DNA from 2 places in the Mesorhizobium sp. PUT5 genome. Region 2 is predicted to be linked to the other one. Evidence: riboswitches for the same ligand, from Rfam matches in the RefSeq annotation. Region 2 holds a riboswitch; the other holds the start of a gene.

Region 1 (7,997 bases), 2.4 Mb from region 2:
CCAGCGAGGCTGCGGCGCTGATGCCGATCAGCCCCGGTTCGGCCAGCGGGTTGCGCAGGTAGCCCTGCAGGGCCGCGCCAGACAGGCCGAGCGTAGCGCCGATCATCAGCCCCAGCAGCGCGCGCGGCAGCCGCACCTCCTTCATGATCAGGGCGATCGCGTCGCGCTGGTCGGAAAACAGTGCCCGGATGCTGTCGGAGAAGGCAATCGCCGCCGGGCCGACGCTCAGCGACAGCAGGAACAGCAGGGCGGTGAGCCCGCCGAGGCCGCAAAGCAGCAGCCGGTATCGCGTCGTGCCGCTCATCGGCGCTCCGGTATCCTCGACGCAGCCGCCTGCAGCATGCGGGCCGCCTCCACGGTGAAGGGGCCGCCACAGATCGTCAGCCTGGCGGGCAGGGGCACGGAGACGGCGTCGCGGACCACTTCGCGGAAGGCCGGATGCACGAAATTGTCCTGTGCGACCGAAGGGGCGGCATAATGCGGGTTCTCGCCCGCCACCATGTCCGGCCGCGACAGGATCAGCAGTTCCAGCGGCAGCTTGGCCATGCCGGTCAGACCCAGGCGGCCGGCGATGTTGGTGAGCCCGGCGGCTCCGATGATGGCGTCCACCAGCGTTCCCGTGCCGGAGGTGTAGCTGTTCGGCTCCCAGGCCGCGACCGTGACGTCCGGCCGCGGATTGGCTTGCAGGGCGACGAGATCGCGATCCATCCGGGCGACGATCCCGTCCGCGCGCGCCTTTTGGCCAAGAAGTTCGCCCATGCGCCGAAAGCCGGCGCGGATGTCGTCGAAGGAGTTTTCGGGCGCGAACTCCTCCACGCGGATGCCGAGCCGGCGCAACAGGTCGACGGTGGCGCGGGTGGTGTAGGTGCCGGCCAGCACCAGGTCGGGCCGCATCAGGAACACCTCCTCGGCCAGGCCGTGGTTGATGGCGTATTTCCCGGCTTCGCCGACGAGGACGGAAGAGTGCGGATCGACGGCCAGGTCGGAGACCGAATAGAGCTGGCCCTCGCCGGCCACCAGCATGGCCATCTGGTCGGTGCACAAGTTGAGCGAGACGACGCGCCGCGGCGGCTCGCCGGCAAAGGCAGGCGCGCCGCACAGCGCCGCCCCCGCCGCCAATGCGATGGCGGCGCAGGCGTTGAGCATCTGTCGTGCCTGCCTCATGCGGTTCCTTCGCGGCCGGCGCGGCCCTGGACCGGCCCGGGATCAGAAGGCGCGGGTGAAGCTGAGATCCAGCGTGCGCCCCGGCGCCCGGTAGCCTGCCTTGGTTTCATATTGCTCGTTGAAGACGTTCTCCACCGAGAATTTGAACTGCGAGCGGCTGTCCAGCGCATAAAGGGCGGTGAAGTCGGCCGTCACATAGCCGGGCAGCTTGGTCGTGTTGGCCTCGTCCGTGTATCGGGCCGCGCCATAGAGCACCCGGCCGATCAACTGAAGCTGCTCGGTGGGGCTGTAGGCCAGCTCGGCGGTGGCCTTGAAGCGGTCGGCATAGATGACGTAGCGGCCGTGCAGACCCTCCGAGCGATTCAGTGGCTCGCGCACGTCTACCGTCGCCTTGGCGCTCCATTCCTCGCTGAAGCGATGCGAAAGTGCCGCCTCGAAGCCGGTGATCCGCACCTTCTGGACGTTGTCCGGATGCCAGGGCCCGAAGAAGTCGTTCGGGTCCATCGGCGCCCAGGTGATCTGGTCGCTGATGTCGTTGCGGTAGAGCGCCAGGTCCAGGCTGGTGGCGGCGGTCGGCTGCCAGGTCAGCCCGATCTCGTAGGAGCGCGACTTTTCCGGCTTGAGGTCGGGATTTCCGGGTGTGAACGGGTCGGGATAGTAGAGGTCGTTGAAGGTCGGCGCCCGGAAGCCGGTTCCCAGCGAGGCGCGCGCCACCAGCCCGTCGGTCAGCTCGTAGCTGGTGCCGAGATTGTAGGTGGTGGCTCCGCCGAACTGGCCGTCATGGTCGTAGCGCAGGCCCGAATCGACGGTGAGCGCCTCGTATTCGAAGGAATATTGCCCGAACACGGCCGTCTGGTCGCGGCTCGTGTGGTCGTAGGGCACGTCGAAGATGGAGCTGCCGGCGACCGATTCGCGATAAGCTTCAACGCCGCCCAGCAGCACGTGCCGGGCCGTGTCGGTCTCGAAGCTCTTCTGCGTCGTGGCCAGCACGCCGTAGCGGGTCGTGTCGAAATCGTCGCCCTTGACGTCGCCACGGAAATTGGCGGCATTGTCGAGCGCCGTCGAGAATTCGAGGGTGGACGACCAGTCCTCGGAGTGGTCGATGCGGGCGCCCAGGCGGCCGGAGAAATTGTCCGTGTCGGCTTCGTTGGCCGAAGGCGGCGCGCTGTCGTAGGACACGCGGCCGCGCGCATAGAGGCCGTCGGCGTAGACGCGGCCCCAGTCGAGGTCCTTCGACAGCGCGAAATTGGCCGAGCCGCGCACGAAGCCGTTGGGGCCGGGCTCGTGGCCCCAGGCGCTCGGCAGGGTGAAGTCGTAGCCGCGCGTGCCGAGGACCTGGCCGCCGAGCGCATAATTGACGCCGCTTTGGCTCTGCCCCTGCACGCCGGCGGAGGCATATCCGCCCCACGGGTGGGTGACCCCGACGGTGACGGAGCCGCAGGCGCTGCTGCCGTCGGCGCAGAGGCCGCCCTGTTTGGTGATGATGTTGATGATGCCGCCGATGGCGTCCGCGCCGTACTGGGCCGAATGCGCCCCCTTGGCGATCTCGATACGTTCGATGGAGGCAAGCGGGATGCTGGACAGGTTCACCGTTCCCGTGGTGGCCGAGCCTGCGCGCACGCCGTTGACCAGCACCAGCGTCTGGGCGGGCGTGGTGCCGCGCAGGGAAACGCTGGAATCCGCGCCCAGGCCGCCATTGGCGGTCGCCGTGATGCCGGGAACCGTCTTGAGCAGCGACGGAAGGTCGAGCGCGGCCGACTGCGCGATGTCTTCCGCGCCGATCACCGTCACCGACGAGGTCGAGCGCTCCAGCGAGCTTTCGCGCCGCAGCGGCGTCGTGATCAGGATCCGGTCGAGCTTCGTCGCGCCGCTGTCGGCCTCTTGCGCGCCGGCATGGCCCGTCAGCGCCAGTGCGGCGACACCGGCCAGCAAAATGGTCTTCTTCAAATCCGCCCCCAAAAAGGATCGGCGGCGAAAATGCTTCGCCCCGAGGTTCATGACGAACCGCAGCGGGTCTGGTCTGCAGGACGGATCGCGGACAGGCTTGTCGCATCCACCCCCGGCCGTTTCCAGCATGCGGCAACACTTCAGTGTCACCGCCACGGACGACCGCGCCGAACCACACCCCGTGGCCAGGCTTGGGTGACTGGAAAAGGCAGGTCTCCTGACTTCCGTGTCTCGGCCTTCCTCCGCCTTCCCGGCCGCGCGTGGCAGACAGTGGCGTGCTGGAAAAAGGCTCAACGGTTACAGTTGCGGGGGCAGTCTCGGTTTTGGCCGGTTTCCCGACCGCACCGCGTTCCCTTTTCATCCGCCTTGCGGCGGAACCAATTCCGCGCGCAGGCTAGCCAGCCATACCGGTTTCGTCAATCTGCTCCGGCCCGTCGCGCGCTCGTGCCGCACTGTGGAAAACCGGCGCTGGCCGCCGTCCGGCAATGGTTCTATGGTCGCTGCCCGTTCCATGATTCCGGGATTTCCATGGCCACCGACACCAAACGCCTCGCCGCAATCATCGCCGCCGAGATCAACGCCCGGCCGGAGCAGGCCGCTGCGGCCATCTCGCTGCTGGACGAGGGCGCCACGGTGCCCTTCGTCGCGCGCTACCGCAAGGAGGTCACCGGCGGGCTGGACGACACCCAGCTTCGCCTGCTCGACGAGCGGCTCGTCTACCTGCGCGAGATGGATGCGCGGCGCGAGACCATCCTTTCCTCCATCCGCGAGCAGGGCAAGCTGACGGCTGAGCTGGAAGGCAAGATCGCAGGGGCTGCCACCAAGGCCGAACTGGAGGACATCTACCTGCCCTATAAGCCCAAGCGCCGCACCAAGGCGCAGATCGCGCGCGAGCGTGGGCTGGGGCCGCTGGCGGAGGCCATATTGGCCGATCGCGCCGCCGTGCCGGCCGAACTGGCAGCCGCCTATCTCGGCGAAGAGGTGCCGGACATCAAAGCGGCACTGGAAGGCGCGCGCGACATTCTGGCCGAGCTTTTTGCCGAGAACGCCGATCTTGTCGGCAGGTTGCGCACCTACATGAAGGATCGCGCCTTCCTCCGGTCCCGGGTCGTCGACGGCAAGCAGGAAGCCGGAGCAAAATTCTCCGACTATTTCGACCATGTCGAGCGCTGGGCCGGCGTGCCGAGCCACCGGGCGCTGGCCATGCTGCGCGGCCGCAACGAGGAGGTGCTGGCCCTCGACATCGAGCTGGACGCCGACGATACCTCGCCGGTCAAACCGGCCGAGCGCATGGTGGCGGACGCCTACGGTATCGGCCGCCAGCTTGCGGGCGACCAATGGCTGGCCGAGGTCGCCGGCTGGACATGGCGCGTCAAGCTCAACCTGCACCTCACGCTCGATTTGATGCGCGACCTGCGCGAGCGCGCCGAGGAAGAGGCGATCCACGTCTTCGCCCGTAACCTGAAGGACCTGCTCCTGGCAGCTCCGGCCGGCTCGCGGCCCACCATGGGGCTCGATCCGGGCATCCGCACCGGCGTCAAGGTGGCGGTGGTGGACGGCACCGGCAAGCTGGTGGACACGACGACCGTCTACCCGTTCCCGCCGAAGAACGATTTGCGCGGCACGCAGGCCATGCTTGCGGCATTGATCCGCAAGCATGGCGTCGAACTGGTCGCCATCGGCAACGGCACCGGCAGCCGCGAGACCGAGAAGCTGGTGGCCGAGATGCTTGGCGACATGCCATCGGGTGTGTCCGGGCCCAAGCCGCTCAAGGTGATCGTCTCGGAAGCCGGCGCTTCGGTCTATTCGGCGTCGGAGACGGCGGCGGCCGAATTCCCCGACCTCGACGTGTCGCTGCGCGGCGCCGTCTCCATCGCAAGACGCCTGCAGGACCCGCTGGCCGAACTGGTCAAGATCGAGCCGAAGTCCATCGGCGTCGGCCAGTACCAGCATGACGTCGACCAGTTCCGGCTGGCGCGCGCGCTCGACGCCGTGGTGGAGGATGCGGTGAACGCCGTCGGCGTCGACCTCAACACCGCGTCCGCCTCGCTGCTGGCGCGCGTCTCCGGCCTCGGCGCCTCGCTCGCCGAGGCCATCGTCGCCCACCGCAACGCCAACGGCCCCTTCGCCAGCCGGCGCGGCCTGATGGATGTGGCGCGGCTCGGCCAGCGCACCTTCGAGCAATGCGCCGGCTTCCTGCGCATTCCCAACGGCGCCGAGCCGCTCGATGCCTCCTCCGTGCACCCGGAAGCCTATGGCGTGGCCAAGAAGATCGTCGCCGCCTGCGGGCGCGACGTGCGCGCGCTGATGGGCGACAGCGCGGCCCTCAAGGCGCTCGACCCGCGCGTCTTCGTCGACGAGCGCTTCGGCCTGCCGACGGTGCGCGACATCATCGCCGAACTGGAAAAACCCGGACGCGATCCTCGTCCCGGCTTCCGCACCGCGACCTTTGCCGAGGGCGTGGACGACATCAAGGACCTGAAGCCCGGCATGCTGCTGGAAGGCACCGTCACCAATGTCGCGGCCTTCGGAGCCTTCGTCGACATCGGCGTGCACCAGGACGGGCTGGTGCATGTTTCCCAACTCGCCGACCGTTTCGTCAAGGACGCCCATGAGGTGGTCAAGGCCGGCGACGTGGTGAAGGTGCGCGTGGTCGAGGTCGACATCAAGCGCAAGCGCATCGGCCTCACCATGCGCAAGGACGGGGGCGCGGACAGGCAGCCGCAGGGGCGAAACAGCAATGCCAGGCCACAGCAGCACGCCTCTGCCCAGCGTCAGCCGCCGCGCGCCGGTGCGGCGGGCGGGCAGGGCGGCAAGTCCCAGGGCGCGCTGGGGGCGGCGCTCGCCGAGGCCTTGAAGCGCCGTTAGACCATGATGCCGAAAAGCGTGAAGCGGTTTTCGGACGACATCATGGTCTATCTGATTGATTTTGCCGCATGTGTGCGACGCAGGTGATTCCGCTTGGCAGCAACATGCTCTGGAGCGCTTCCGCTTTTCTCCGAATCGCGGAAACGCTCTAACCCTTTGTTTTGACGCAATTCCGGACGGAAAACCGGTTCCCACTTTTCCTGGAATTGCTTGTCTTATGACTTTTGCTGCCGAACGGGCGAAGAAGGGACCGCCGGGAGGGGTAGCAGCCCCTCGTCGGCGGCGAGGGTCGGATCGTTGAAATGCTGACCGTTGACGGGTCGAGCTAGAGTGTGATCGCCCTCGTCTTTCTCTTGAGGCCTGAACGGATACCCGCAGTTCGGCTGCGGACGACAAGCACAGGACAAGCGAAAGATGATGAACGATACCATCGGCGTCGACATCTCGAAAAACCATCTCGACGCCCACCGCATGAGCGATGGCAAAAGCCGCCGCTTTGGCAACGACAAGGCCGGCCATAGAGCATTCCTGGCGTGGCTGGCACAGCCTGACACCCGCATCGTCTACGAACCGACCGGTCCTTATCACCGAGCCTTCGAGCGGAGGCTGGCGGATGGCGGCTTCGCCCTTGTCAAGGTCAATCCGCGTCAGGCAAGGCGCTTCGCCGAGGCCACCGGCCGGCTTGCCAAGACCGACCGGCTCGACGCCGCCATGCTGGCGCGCATGGGGATGTTGCTCGACCTCGAGGCCCGACCGACGCGCGGCCCGCTCCTTAATGATCTCAAGGATCTCTCCATGGCCCGCGAGGCGCTGGTGAAAAACCGCACGGCGGCGAAGAACAGAGCAAAGAACCTGACCTTACCCATCCTCAAGCGTCACAATGGCGAGCAACTCAGGCAGATCGAGCGCCAGCTCGCCGCGATCGAAGTCGAGATCATGAAGCTCATCAAGGCCGATCCTGACCTAGCCAACCGCTTCGACATCCTTGTATCGATCCCCGGCGTCTCGGCCATCACCGCCTTCGCGCTGATCATCGACATGCCCGAACTCGGCACCCTCGAAAACACCCAGGCTGCATCGCTCGCTGGCCTCGCCCCGGTCGCACGCCAGTCTGGAAAATGGACAGGCCGCGCCTTCATCAGAGGCGGTCGGGCCAACGTTCGCCAGGCCCTCTACATGCCGGCCCTCGTCGCCACGCGCTTCAATCCAGACCTCAAGGCAAACTACGATGGGCTCAAGGCCGCCGGCAAAGCCTCCAAGGTCGCCATCACCGCCATCATGCGAAAGCTGATCGTCCTCGCAAACGCACTGCTCAGGGACCACCGCAAATGGGCCCCATAACTTCCTTGACCAAAACGGATACTCTAGCGCCGAATTCGTCGGCTAGGGACAAAAAACCCGCCGGATCGCTCCGGCGGGTTTTTTTCGACTTGGTGTCGCGCCGTTGAGAACGGCGCGTACGGGAGCGGGCTTAGTTGCCGCCCTGCTTCTTGAGCGCGGCGCCCAGAATGTCGCCGAGCGAAGCGCCGGAGTCGGTCGAGCCGTACTGGGCCACCGCTTCCTTCTCTTCGGCGATTTCCAGCGCCTTGATCGAGACCTGCAGCTTGCGGGTCTTCTTGTCGTAGGCGATGACGCGCGCATCGACCTTCTGGCCGACGGTGAAGCGCTCGGGGCGCTGCTCGTCGCGGTCGCGCGACAGGTCGGAGCGCTTGATGAAGGTCTCCAGCCCGCTCTCGACCAGCCGCACCTCGATGCCGCCGTCCTTGATGCCGGTCACTTCGCAGGTCACGACGGCGTTCTTGCGCAGCTCGCCGGAAGCGGCGGCGTCGCCGGCCGCATCACGCTCGAGCTGCTTGATGCCGAGCGAGATGCGCTCCTTGTCGATGTCGACGTCGAGCACCTGGGCCCGGACCATCTGGCCGCGCTGATACTCCTCGATGACCTGCTCGCCCGGACGGTTCCAGTCGAGGTCGGACAGGTGCACCATGCCGTCCACGTCGCCGTCCAGGCCGATGAAC
Region 2 (7,997 bases):
GAGTTTTTCCAGCAGCCCTTCGCCCTGCAGCCTGCCCAGCATGCAGCCACAATAGCGCGTGCAGAAGGCGCCGTCGCGGGTTTCGGCGCAGCTTGCCCGGCAGGCGTCGGCGAAGCCTTCCTGCGGCGGGCGGCTTTGGGGCGGCATGAACTGCGCGAACAGCCAGACGCAGGCGATCAGCACCGGCTGGTGGACCAGATAGACCGCCAGGCTGTGGCGGCCGGCAAAGGCCAGCGGGCGCGTCCAGCCCGGCTGCGGCAGCGCCGCCAGCCGTGTCAGCAGGCCGTACGATCGGGCAAGCTGGGTGATGCCCATGCCGGTCAGCACCGCGCCGAACCACGGAAACAGCGGCACATAGTCGTTGGAGCGTGGATCGGCGCTGGAAAGGCCGACCCACCACAGGGCAGGGTGGTCGAAAAAATCCGAGCGCAGGTAGTGGGGCGCCGCAACGACCAGCGCTGCGGCGGCGAGCGTGAGCAGCGCCGGCAGGCGCAGGAAGGCGAGGCCGAGCACGCTCGCCAGGGCGATCTGGTGAAGGATGCCGAAGAAGATGAAGCTGTCGGGCGTGGCAAGGCGCGTCGCCGCCGTGATGGCCAGCGCGGCCGCCACGATCATGCCCAGCCGCTTGCCGAAGCCGTTCCAGCGGATGCCGTCGGCGTGCGCCAGCACGAGGCTGACGCCGACGAGGAACAGGAAGGTCGAGGCGATGCAGCGCGCATAGATCTTCCACGGGCCGAAGGCGGTCAGGCCGGCATGGGCGTAGCCGAAGAACTCGAGGTCCCAGGTGAAGTGGTAGCTGGCCATGGCCACGAGCGCGGCGCCGCGCAGCATGTCGATGGCGATGATGCGTTTGGTTCGTGCCGGGGCGGTTCCGGTCGGCTGTTCGGCGGTCATGGTCCCGGCTCTTTCGCGCCCGACGAGGGGTAGAGGCAAAGACGCCGCCTGTAAAGTTGGGCCAGCGACGGAAAGTCGTTGGCCGGCTTCGCATTCCGGCCGCTTCCGGTCGGTTTCCTGCTACTGACGGCGCGCGGCAATGCGCACAGTCCCGCATGCTGATCCGCTTCCGGGAGACGGGTGACATCCTTAATGGCAACGCATGTCCGCCATCCTATGTGGCTTGCGCAGGTGCGGACTGCGGGCGCGCGCACCTTCGCGTCTCTCTATTCAATCGAATCCTTCGCGCGCGCCACCGTCGCCAGCGTCATCCCGATCCAGGCCTACGAGATTCTGCGCAACGAGCAGACCGTGTCCATGCTCTACACCCTGGTGTCGCTGCTTGGCCTGTCGGTGACGCTGTTCATGCCGATCTTCATCCGCCGCTTCGCGCGGCGCTGGGTCTACACGGCGGGCGCCTGCCTGCTCGCAGTCGGTTCGCTCTTCTTCGTCACGCACACGCTCTGGGGGCAGTTCCTGGGCATGCTGTGCCGGGTCATGGGGGCCAGCGCGCTGTCGATCACGCTCAACCTCTACATCATGGACCACATCCGCAAGACGGATTTCATGCGCGCGGAATCGCTGCGCATGGCCTGGTCGATGTTCGCCTGGACCGGAGGGCCGACGCTCGGCATCTTCCTCTACACGCACTACGGCATCTATGCCGCCCACGGCGCGGTCGCGGTCTTCGCCGTCGTCCTGCTGGCGCTGTTCTGGTTCTACCGGCTGAGCGACAATCCGATGATCGCCGCCGGCAAGAGCCGCGCCGCCAACCCGCTGGCCAATATCGGCCGTTTCCTGCGCCAGCCGCGCCTGCGCCTGGCGTGGCTGATCGCCTTCGGCCGCTCCTGCTACTGGACCACCTTCTTCGTCTACGGTCCCCTGTTCATGGTCATCACCGGGCAGGGCGAACTGGCGGGGGGCCTTCTGGTGTCCGCCGGCAACGCGCTTCTGTTCGCGGCGATCTTCTGGGGAAGGGCGGGCAGGCGCTTCGGCGCCCGGCGCATCATCACGCTGGCCTTCGCGGCCATGTCGGCGCTGCTGTTTTCTGCCGGCGCCGTGGGCGAGGCGGTGCCGCTGCTGACGGCGGGCCTGCTGCTGTGCGGCGCCTTCTTCACCATCGCCATCGACGCGCTGGGCTCCACCGCCTTCATGCGGGCCGTGCGCTCCTATGAGCGGCCGCAGATGGCGGCCGTCTATCGCACCTATCTCGATTTTTCGGAACTGACCCCGCCGCTGGTCTATTCCGTGGTGCTGACCTTTTTCGGCCTCGGCTCGGTGTTCGCCACGCTGGGCTGCCTGACGGCGGCCTGCGCGATCGTGACCTGGATCTACCTGCCGAAATCGTTGTGAGCGGCGCCCGGGCGCATGGAAGCGCCGATGACGGATTCGGATTTGCCGGACGGTGCGATTCTTCCTATAGTGGCCCGGTCGCCGGTCCCGTGAGGGACCGAGAGGGAATGCGGTGCGGGCTTCGGCCCAATGCCGCTGCTGCCCCCGCAACTGTGTGCGGTAGTCCTCTCCCAAGAGCCACTGGAGGTTTTCTCCGGGAAGGCGGGAAAGGGCGCTGATCCGCGAGCCAGGAGACCTGCCGGCGACGTCGAAAATGGCTTCAGTGCCCTCGGGTGGAGGGTGAAAGGAACAGACATGAACACGGCTTCGGCTTCTCTCGGGGCGGCTGCTTCTTCGCAGTCGCGCTATGTCCAGCTCGCCATGGCGGCGCTGCTGGGCGTCTTCGTCATCGGCTTCGTCGGCTTCTCGCATATCGATGCGGTCCACAATGCCGCGCACGACAACCGCCATTCCATGGCGTTTCCCTGCCACTGACGAGGTAACGCCATCATGAACGTATTTCGCAACGTCGTGTTCGTCGCGGCGATCGCCGGGCTTGTGGCCGGGGTCGCCCTGGCCCTGATGCAGGCCTATGCCACCGTGCCGCTGATCCTGAAGGCGGAAGTCTATGAGGAGGCCGGCGGCGGCCACCACCACGACCACGCCGCCGTCGAAAGTGCCGCGCCGGGCGACGAGACCGCCGCACCCGCCGAAGAGGAGCATGAAGCCTGGGAGCCCGCCGACGGCTTCGAGCGCTTCGCCTACACGGTGCTCTCCAACGTCGTCACCGGCATCGGCTTCGCGCTGATCCTGGTCGCGGTATCCGAGCTTGCCGGCGGCATCGGCAACTGGCGCCAGGGCGTATTCTGGGGGCTGGCGGGCTTTTCCGTGTTCACCCTCGCGCCCGGCCTCGGCCTGCCGCCCGAGCTTCCGGCCATGCCCGCCGCCGACCTTGCCGCGCGCCAGGTCTGGTGGGTGGCGACGGTGCTTGCCACCGCCGCCGGGCTGGCGCTGATCGCCTTCCGCAAGTCGCTGCCGCTGACGCTGCTGGCCGTGGTGCTGATTGTGGCGCCCCACATCGTCGGCGCGCCGCAGCCCGACAGCTTCGAGACGCCGATCCCCGAAGGTCTCCACCATCAATTCGTGGTGGCGGTGACGATCACCAACCTGCTGTTCTGGCTGGTGCTCGGCGCGGTGGCAGGCGTCGTGCGCGGCCGCGTCACCGGCGAGGCGGCGAGCCTGCGCGACAGCTTTGCCTGAGGCCGGCACGCTGACCCTGCTGATCGGCGGCGCGCGCTCCGGCAAGAGCGCGCACGCCGAGAGGCTGGTGGCGGGCCATGCCGCGCCATGGGCCTATATCGCCACCGCGCAGGCACATGATGCGGAGATGGCCGAGCGCATCGGCCATCACCGCGCCCGCCGAAGCGAGGGGTGGGAAACGATCGAGGCGCCGCTCGACCTTGCCGGGGCGCTGGCCGCGCTGCCGCCGGGGCGGCCGGCGCTGGTCGATTGCCTGACGCTATGGCTGACCAACCACATGCTGGCCGAACATGATCTGGAAGCCGAGTGCGCCCGGCTGGCGGATGTTCTGGCGCGCCCGCGCGGACCGTGGTTCGTCGTCTCCAACGAGGTGGGGCAGGGCATCGTGCCCGACAACGCGCTGGCGCGCCGGTTCCGCGACGAGGCCGGCCGGCTGAACCAGAAGGCGGCGGCAGCGGCCGACGCGGTGCTTCTGATGGTGGCGGGACTGCCGCTGAAGGTGAAGTGATGGACAAGACCGACATTTCCGATGAGGAGGCCGCGCGCCACCGCGCCAAGATGGCCAGGCGCAAGCAGGTGCAGGACGCCGAGGTCGCCGGCAAGACGGTGGAGAAGGGCCTGCTCATCGTCAACACCGGCCCCGGCAAGGGCAAGACCACGGCCGCCTTCGGGCTGGCGCTGAGGATGCTCGGCCATGGCCGGCGCGTCGGCGTGGTGCAGTTCATCAAGGGCGCCTGGAGCACAGGCGAAAGGGACGCTTTCGCGGCCTTCGGCGACAGGGTTTCCTGGCATACGATGGGCGAGGGCTTCACCTGGGAGACGCAGGACCTCAAGCGCGACGTGGCAGCGGCGGAAGCGGCCTGGGAAAAGGCGCTGGAGCTGATGGCCGATCCGTCGATCGGCCTCGTGGTGCTGGACGAACTGAACATCGCGCTGCGCTACGACTATCTCGACATCGACAAGGTGGTCGCGGCGCTGGCGGGCCGGCGCGCGGGCCTGCATGTCGTCGTCACCGGCCGCAACGCCAAGCCGGCGCTTGTCGAGGCGGCCGATCTCGTCACCGAGATGGGCTCGACCAAGCACCATTTTTCCGCCGGCGTGAAAGCGCAGCAGGGCATCGAGTTCTGAGCCGCGCTACCGCCTCATGCGAGGACGGCCAGCGCCACGGCCCCGAACAGGGCGACGAGCAGGAAGTCGGCCATCCAGTAGAGCCGGAGCGCGCGGCGGATGTCGGCGCTGGTGGCATCGCGACGGCCGCCTTTGCCCATGAAGGCGTCGTCCACCATGACCCCGCCATAGGCGCGCGGGCCGGCAAGCGCCAGGCCGAGCGCGCCGGCCATCGCCGCCTCCGGCCAGCCGGCGTTGGGCGAGCGGTGGTTCCGCGCGTCGCGCCGCAGGGCGCGCCAGGCGTTGCCGGCATTCGCGCCCGGCATGATGAAGGCGGCGGCAATGACGAGCAGCGCCGTGAGCCGCGAGGCTGGCAGGTTGACGAGGTCGTCGAAGCGCGCCGCCGCCCAGCCGAAGGCTTCGTGGCGCGGCGTGCGATGGCCGATCATGGAATCGGCGGTGTTGACGGCCTTGTAGGCCGCGCCGCCCGCCAGGCCGCCGATGCCCAACCACAAGGCCGGCGCGACGATGCCGTCGGAAAAATTCTCGGCCAGGCTTTCTATCGCGGCGCGGCACACGCCTGCCTCGTCCAGCTTTTCCGGATCGCGGCCGACGATCATCGACACCGCTTTGCGGCCGGCCTGCAGGCCGCCCTCGTCAAGCGCCTCGGCCACCGCCCCGACGTGGCCGCCAAGGCTTTTCTGCGCAAGCAGGCTGCTTGCCAGCAGCGCCACGGCAAGCATGCCGAGCGGCAGCTTCAACAAAAGGTGCTCGACGATGTCGCCAAGTGCGGCGGGCACCAGCACGACGACGGCAAGCGCGGCGATGCCGGCCATGCGACGGCGTTCGTCGGTATCGGTCGCTCGGTTGAGCCGGCAATCGGCAAAGGCTATCAGCCTTCCCAGCCACGTCACCGGATGGCCGATGGCGCGAAAGAGGCGGTCGGGATAGCCGAGGCCGAGTTCGGCGAGCAGCGACAGGAAGGCAAGGAGCGGCGACATGGGGCTTCCCGGCGAAGCGGCGGCGAGGATGGATCACGGCGGCAGCCTGGAGCGGGCCAGGGCGCTGTTTCCGCATGCGCCCGAACCGTTCGTCGACCTTTCGACCGGGATCAACCCGCACTCCTACCCGCTTTTTGCGCTGCCCGCCACCGCCCTGTCGCGCCTGCCGGAGCCGGCGCGGGCGCGTGAACTCGGCGAGGTGGCGGCGCAGGCCTACGGCGCGCCGTCCGCCGCCCATGTGGCGGCTGCGCCCGGCACGCAGATCCTGCTGCCGCTGGTGGCCTCGCTGGCAAGACCCGGCCTGGCGCGGGTGCTTTCACCCACCTATGCCGAGCACGCGCAGGCGGCGCGCGTCGCCGGCCACGAGGTGGAGCAGGTCGAGCGCTTCGAGGCGCTGGCCCAAGGCGAGCTTGCCGTGGTGGTCAACCCGAACAATCCCGACGGCCGCGTGGTCTCCCGCGAAAAGCTGCTGGAGCTTGCCGCCCGTCTCCACGCCAAGGGCGGGTTGCTGGTCGTGGACGAAGCCTTCATGGATGTCGGGCCCGGCGCGGAAAGCCTTGCGGGCGACGTGGAGCGGGGCGGCATGGTGGTGCTGCGCTCCTTCGGAAAATTCTTCGGCCTGGCCGGGGTCAGGCTGGGTTTCGCGCTGGCGGACGAAGCGACGGCGCGGCGGCTGGACGCGCGCCTCGGCCCATGGGCTGTCTCCGGCCCGGCGCTGGAATACGGCATCCGCGCACTGGCCGACACGCGCTGGCAACGGCAGATGCGCGAAAGGCTGGCAAAAGAGGCCACGCGGCTCGACGCCCTGCTTGCCAGGCACGGCGCTCCGGTTCGCGGCGGCACGAGCCTGTTCCGCTATCTTGAGTTTCCGGGAGCGGCCGGCCTGTTTTCGGCGCTCGGCGAACAGGGCATCCTGCTGCGGCACTTCGCCGGGCGGCCGCATGCGCTGCGCGCCGGCCTGCCGGGCACGGAGGAAGAATGGCGGCGGCTGGAGGCGGCCCTTGCCTCCCGGGCGGGAAAGCGCGACCATCCACGCGAGGAGCCCCGGCCATGACCGACACCCAATCCACCATCATCGTATGTCCGCTCTCCAGGGTCGAGGAAACGGTGACCAGAGCAGGCGCGGTGCGGCTGCTTTCGCTGCTGGCCGAAGGCACGGCGATGGAGCGGCCGCTTTCCATCCTGCCGCAGAACCATCTCCATCTGGTCATGCACGACATCGCCGAGGCGCAGGAAGGCATGACGCCGCCGGGCCTGACGCATGTGCACAGCCTGCTGGCGTTCGCGCAATCCTGGGAGCGGTCCCGGCCGCTGGTGGTGAACTGCTATGCCGGCATCAGCCGCTCCACGGCGTCGGCCTATATCATCGCGGCCGCCCTTTCCCCCCAGCGCGACGAGGAGGAACTGGCGCAGATGCTACGCGCGCTCTCGCCCTCCGCCACGCCGAACCCGAAGCTGATCTCCGTTGCCGACGATGTGCTGGGACGGCGCGGGCGCATGGTAGAGGCGATCAGGGCGATCGGCCGTGGCGCCGAGGCGTTCGAGGGCGTGCCCTTCGCGCTGCCGATCTGACCGGGATCAGGCCAGCCAATCCGCCAGTTTCGCCTTGCGCACGTCCTCCAGCAGCCGCACGAAGCCGTCGGCCTGATATTGCGCCGTCAGCCGGCCTTTCTCGGCCGTCGCGAGGGAGGCGTCGCCCGCCACGCCATGCTCGTTGATGTCGCTGGCGATCCAGGCGAAGGCATGGGTGCCGGTCTGGCGCAGCAGCTCGAAGTGCCTGTCGGCCCGGGTGACGTTGGAGACGAAGTCGCGGGCCTGGCTCATGTCGACCAGGTCGGGCCGGAAATGCAGCATCAGCGAGGTCTCCACGTCGCCGCCATGGATGCCGAGGCGGTCTTCCTCGGGCGTGTACATGCCTTCCGGCCGGCCGAAGCGCTGCCAGCTCGTCTTCACCGCCAGCATTTTGGCGCGCACGCGCAGTTCGCGGGTGACGATGCCCATGATCTCCTCGTTGCCGCCATGCGAATTGACGACGACGATCTTGCGGACGCCGGCGCGGGCCACGGAAAGGCCAAGCTCTGTCCAGGCTTCGACCAGCGTTGCGGGCGGCAGGGTGAGCGTGCCGGGCGCGTGCACGTGCTCGTTCGACTTGCCCACCGCCTGCACCGGCAGGATGCGCACGTCGAGATCGTGCGGCAGGCGCGCGATCACCGTCTCCAGCATGCCGGTCATGATGGTGGTGTCGGTGGAGACGGGCAGGTGCGGCCCGTGCTGCTCGATGGCCGCCACCGGCAGCACCGCGATGGTTTCTTCGGCGTCGATGGAGCCATATTCGGTGGTGCGGTAGTCGCCCCACCAGGCGCG

What was found. A riboswitch is a leader RNA that binds a small molecule or an ion and turns the genes downstream of it on or off. The one in region 2 is predicted to bind cobalamin.
Region 1: another riboswitch for cobalamin. It lies ahead of ACTDI4_RS03835 (TonB-dependent receptor plug domain-containing protein); the one in region 2 lies ahead of ACTDI4_RS15695 (CbtB domain-containing protein).

The regions. Positions count from the first base shown of each region.
Region 1 covers NZ_JBQOSO010000003.1:467,707-475,703, forward strand. The annotation lists gene ACTDI4_RS03825 (FecCD family ABC transporter permease) at 1-304, opposite strand, end outside; gene ACTDI4_RS03830 (ABC transporter substrate-binding protein) at 301-1,164, opposite strand; gene ACTDI4_RS03835 (TonB-dependent receptor plug domain-containing protein) at 1,207-3,162, opposite strand; cobalamin riboswitch at 3,302-3,508, opposite strand; gene ACTDI4_RS03840 (Tex family protein) at 3,640-5,979, shown strand; gene ACTDI4_RS03845 (IS110 family transposase) at 6,394-7,320, shown strand; gene rpsA (30S ribosomal protein S1) at 7,451-7,997, opposite strand, start outside.
Region 2 covers NZ_JBQOSO010000003.1:2,908,271-2,916,267, reverse strand. The annotation lists gene ACTDI4_RS15705 (DUF1624 domain-containing protein) at 1-894, opposite strand, end outside; gene ACTDI4_RS15700 (MFS transporter) at 1,087-2,286, shown strand; cobalamin riboswitch at 2,352-2,543, shown strand; gene ACTDI4_RS15695 (CbtB domain-containing protein) at 2,581-2,760, shown strand; gene ACTDI4_RS15690 (CbtA family protein) at 2,776-3,525, shown strand; gene cobU (bifunctional adenosylcobinamide kinase/adenosylcobinamide-phosphate guanylyltransferase) at 3,518-4,033, shown strand; gene cobO (cob(I)yrinic acid a,c-diamide adenosyltransferase) at 4,033-4,653, shown strand; gene cbiB (adenosylcobinamide-phosphate synthase CbiB) at 4,668-5,633, opposite strand; gene cobD (threonine-phosphate decarboxylase CobD) at 5,662-6,687, shown strand; gene ACTDI4_RS15665 (tyrosine phosphatase family protein) at 6,684-7,205, shown strand; gene ACTDI4_RS15660 (creatininase family protein) at 7,212-7,997, opposite strand, start outside.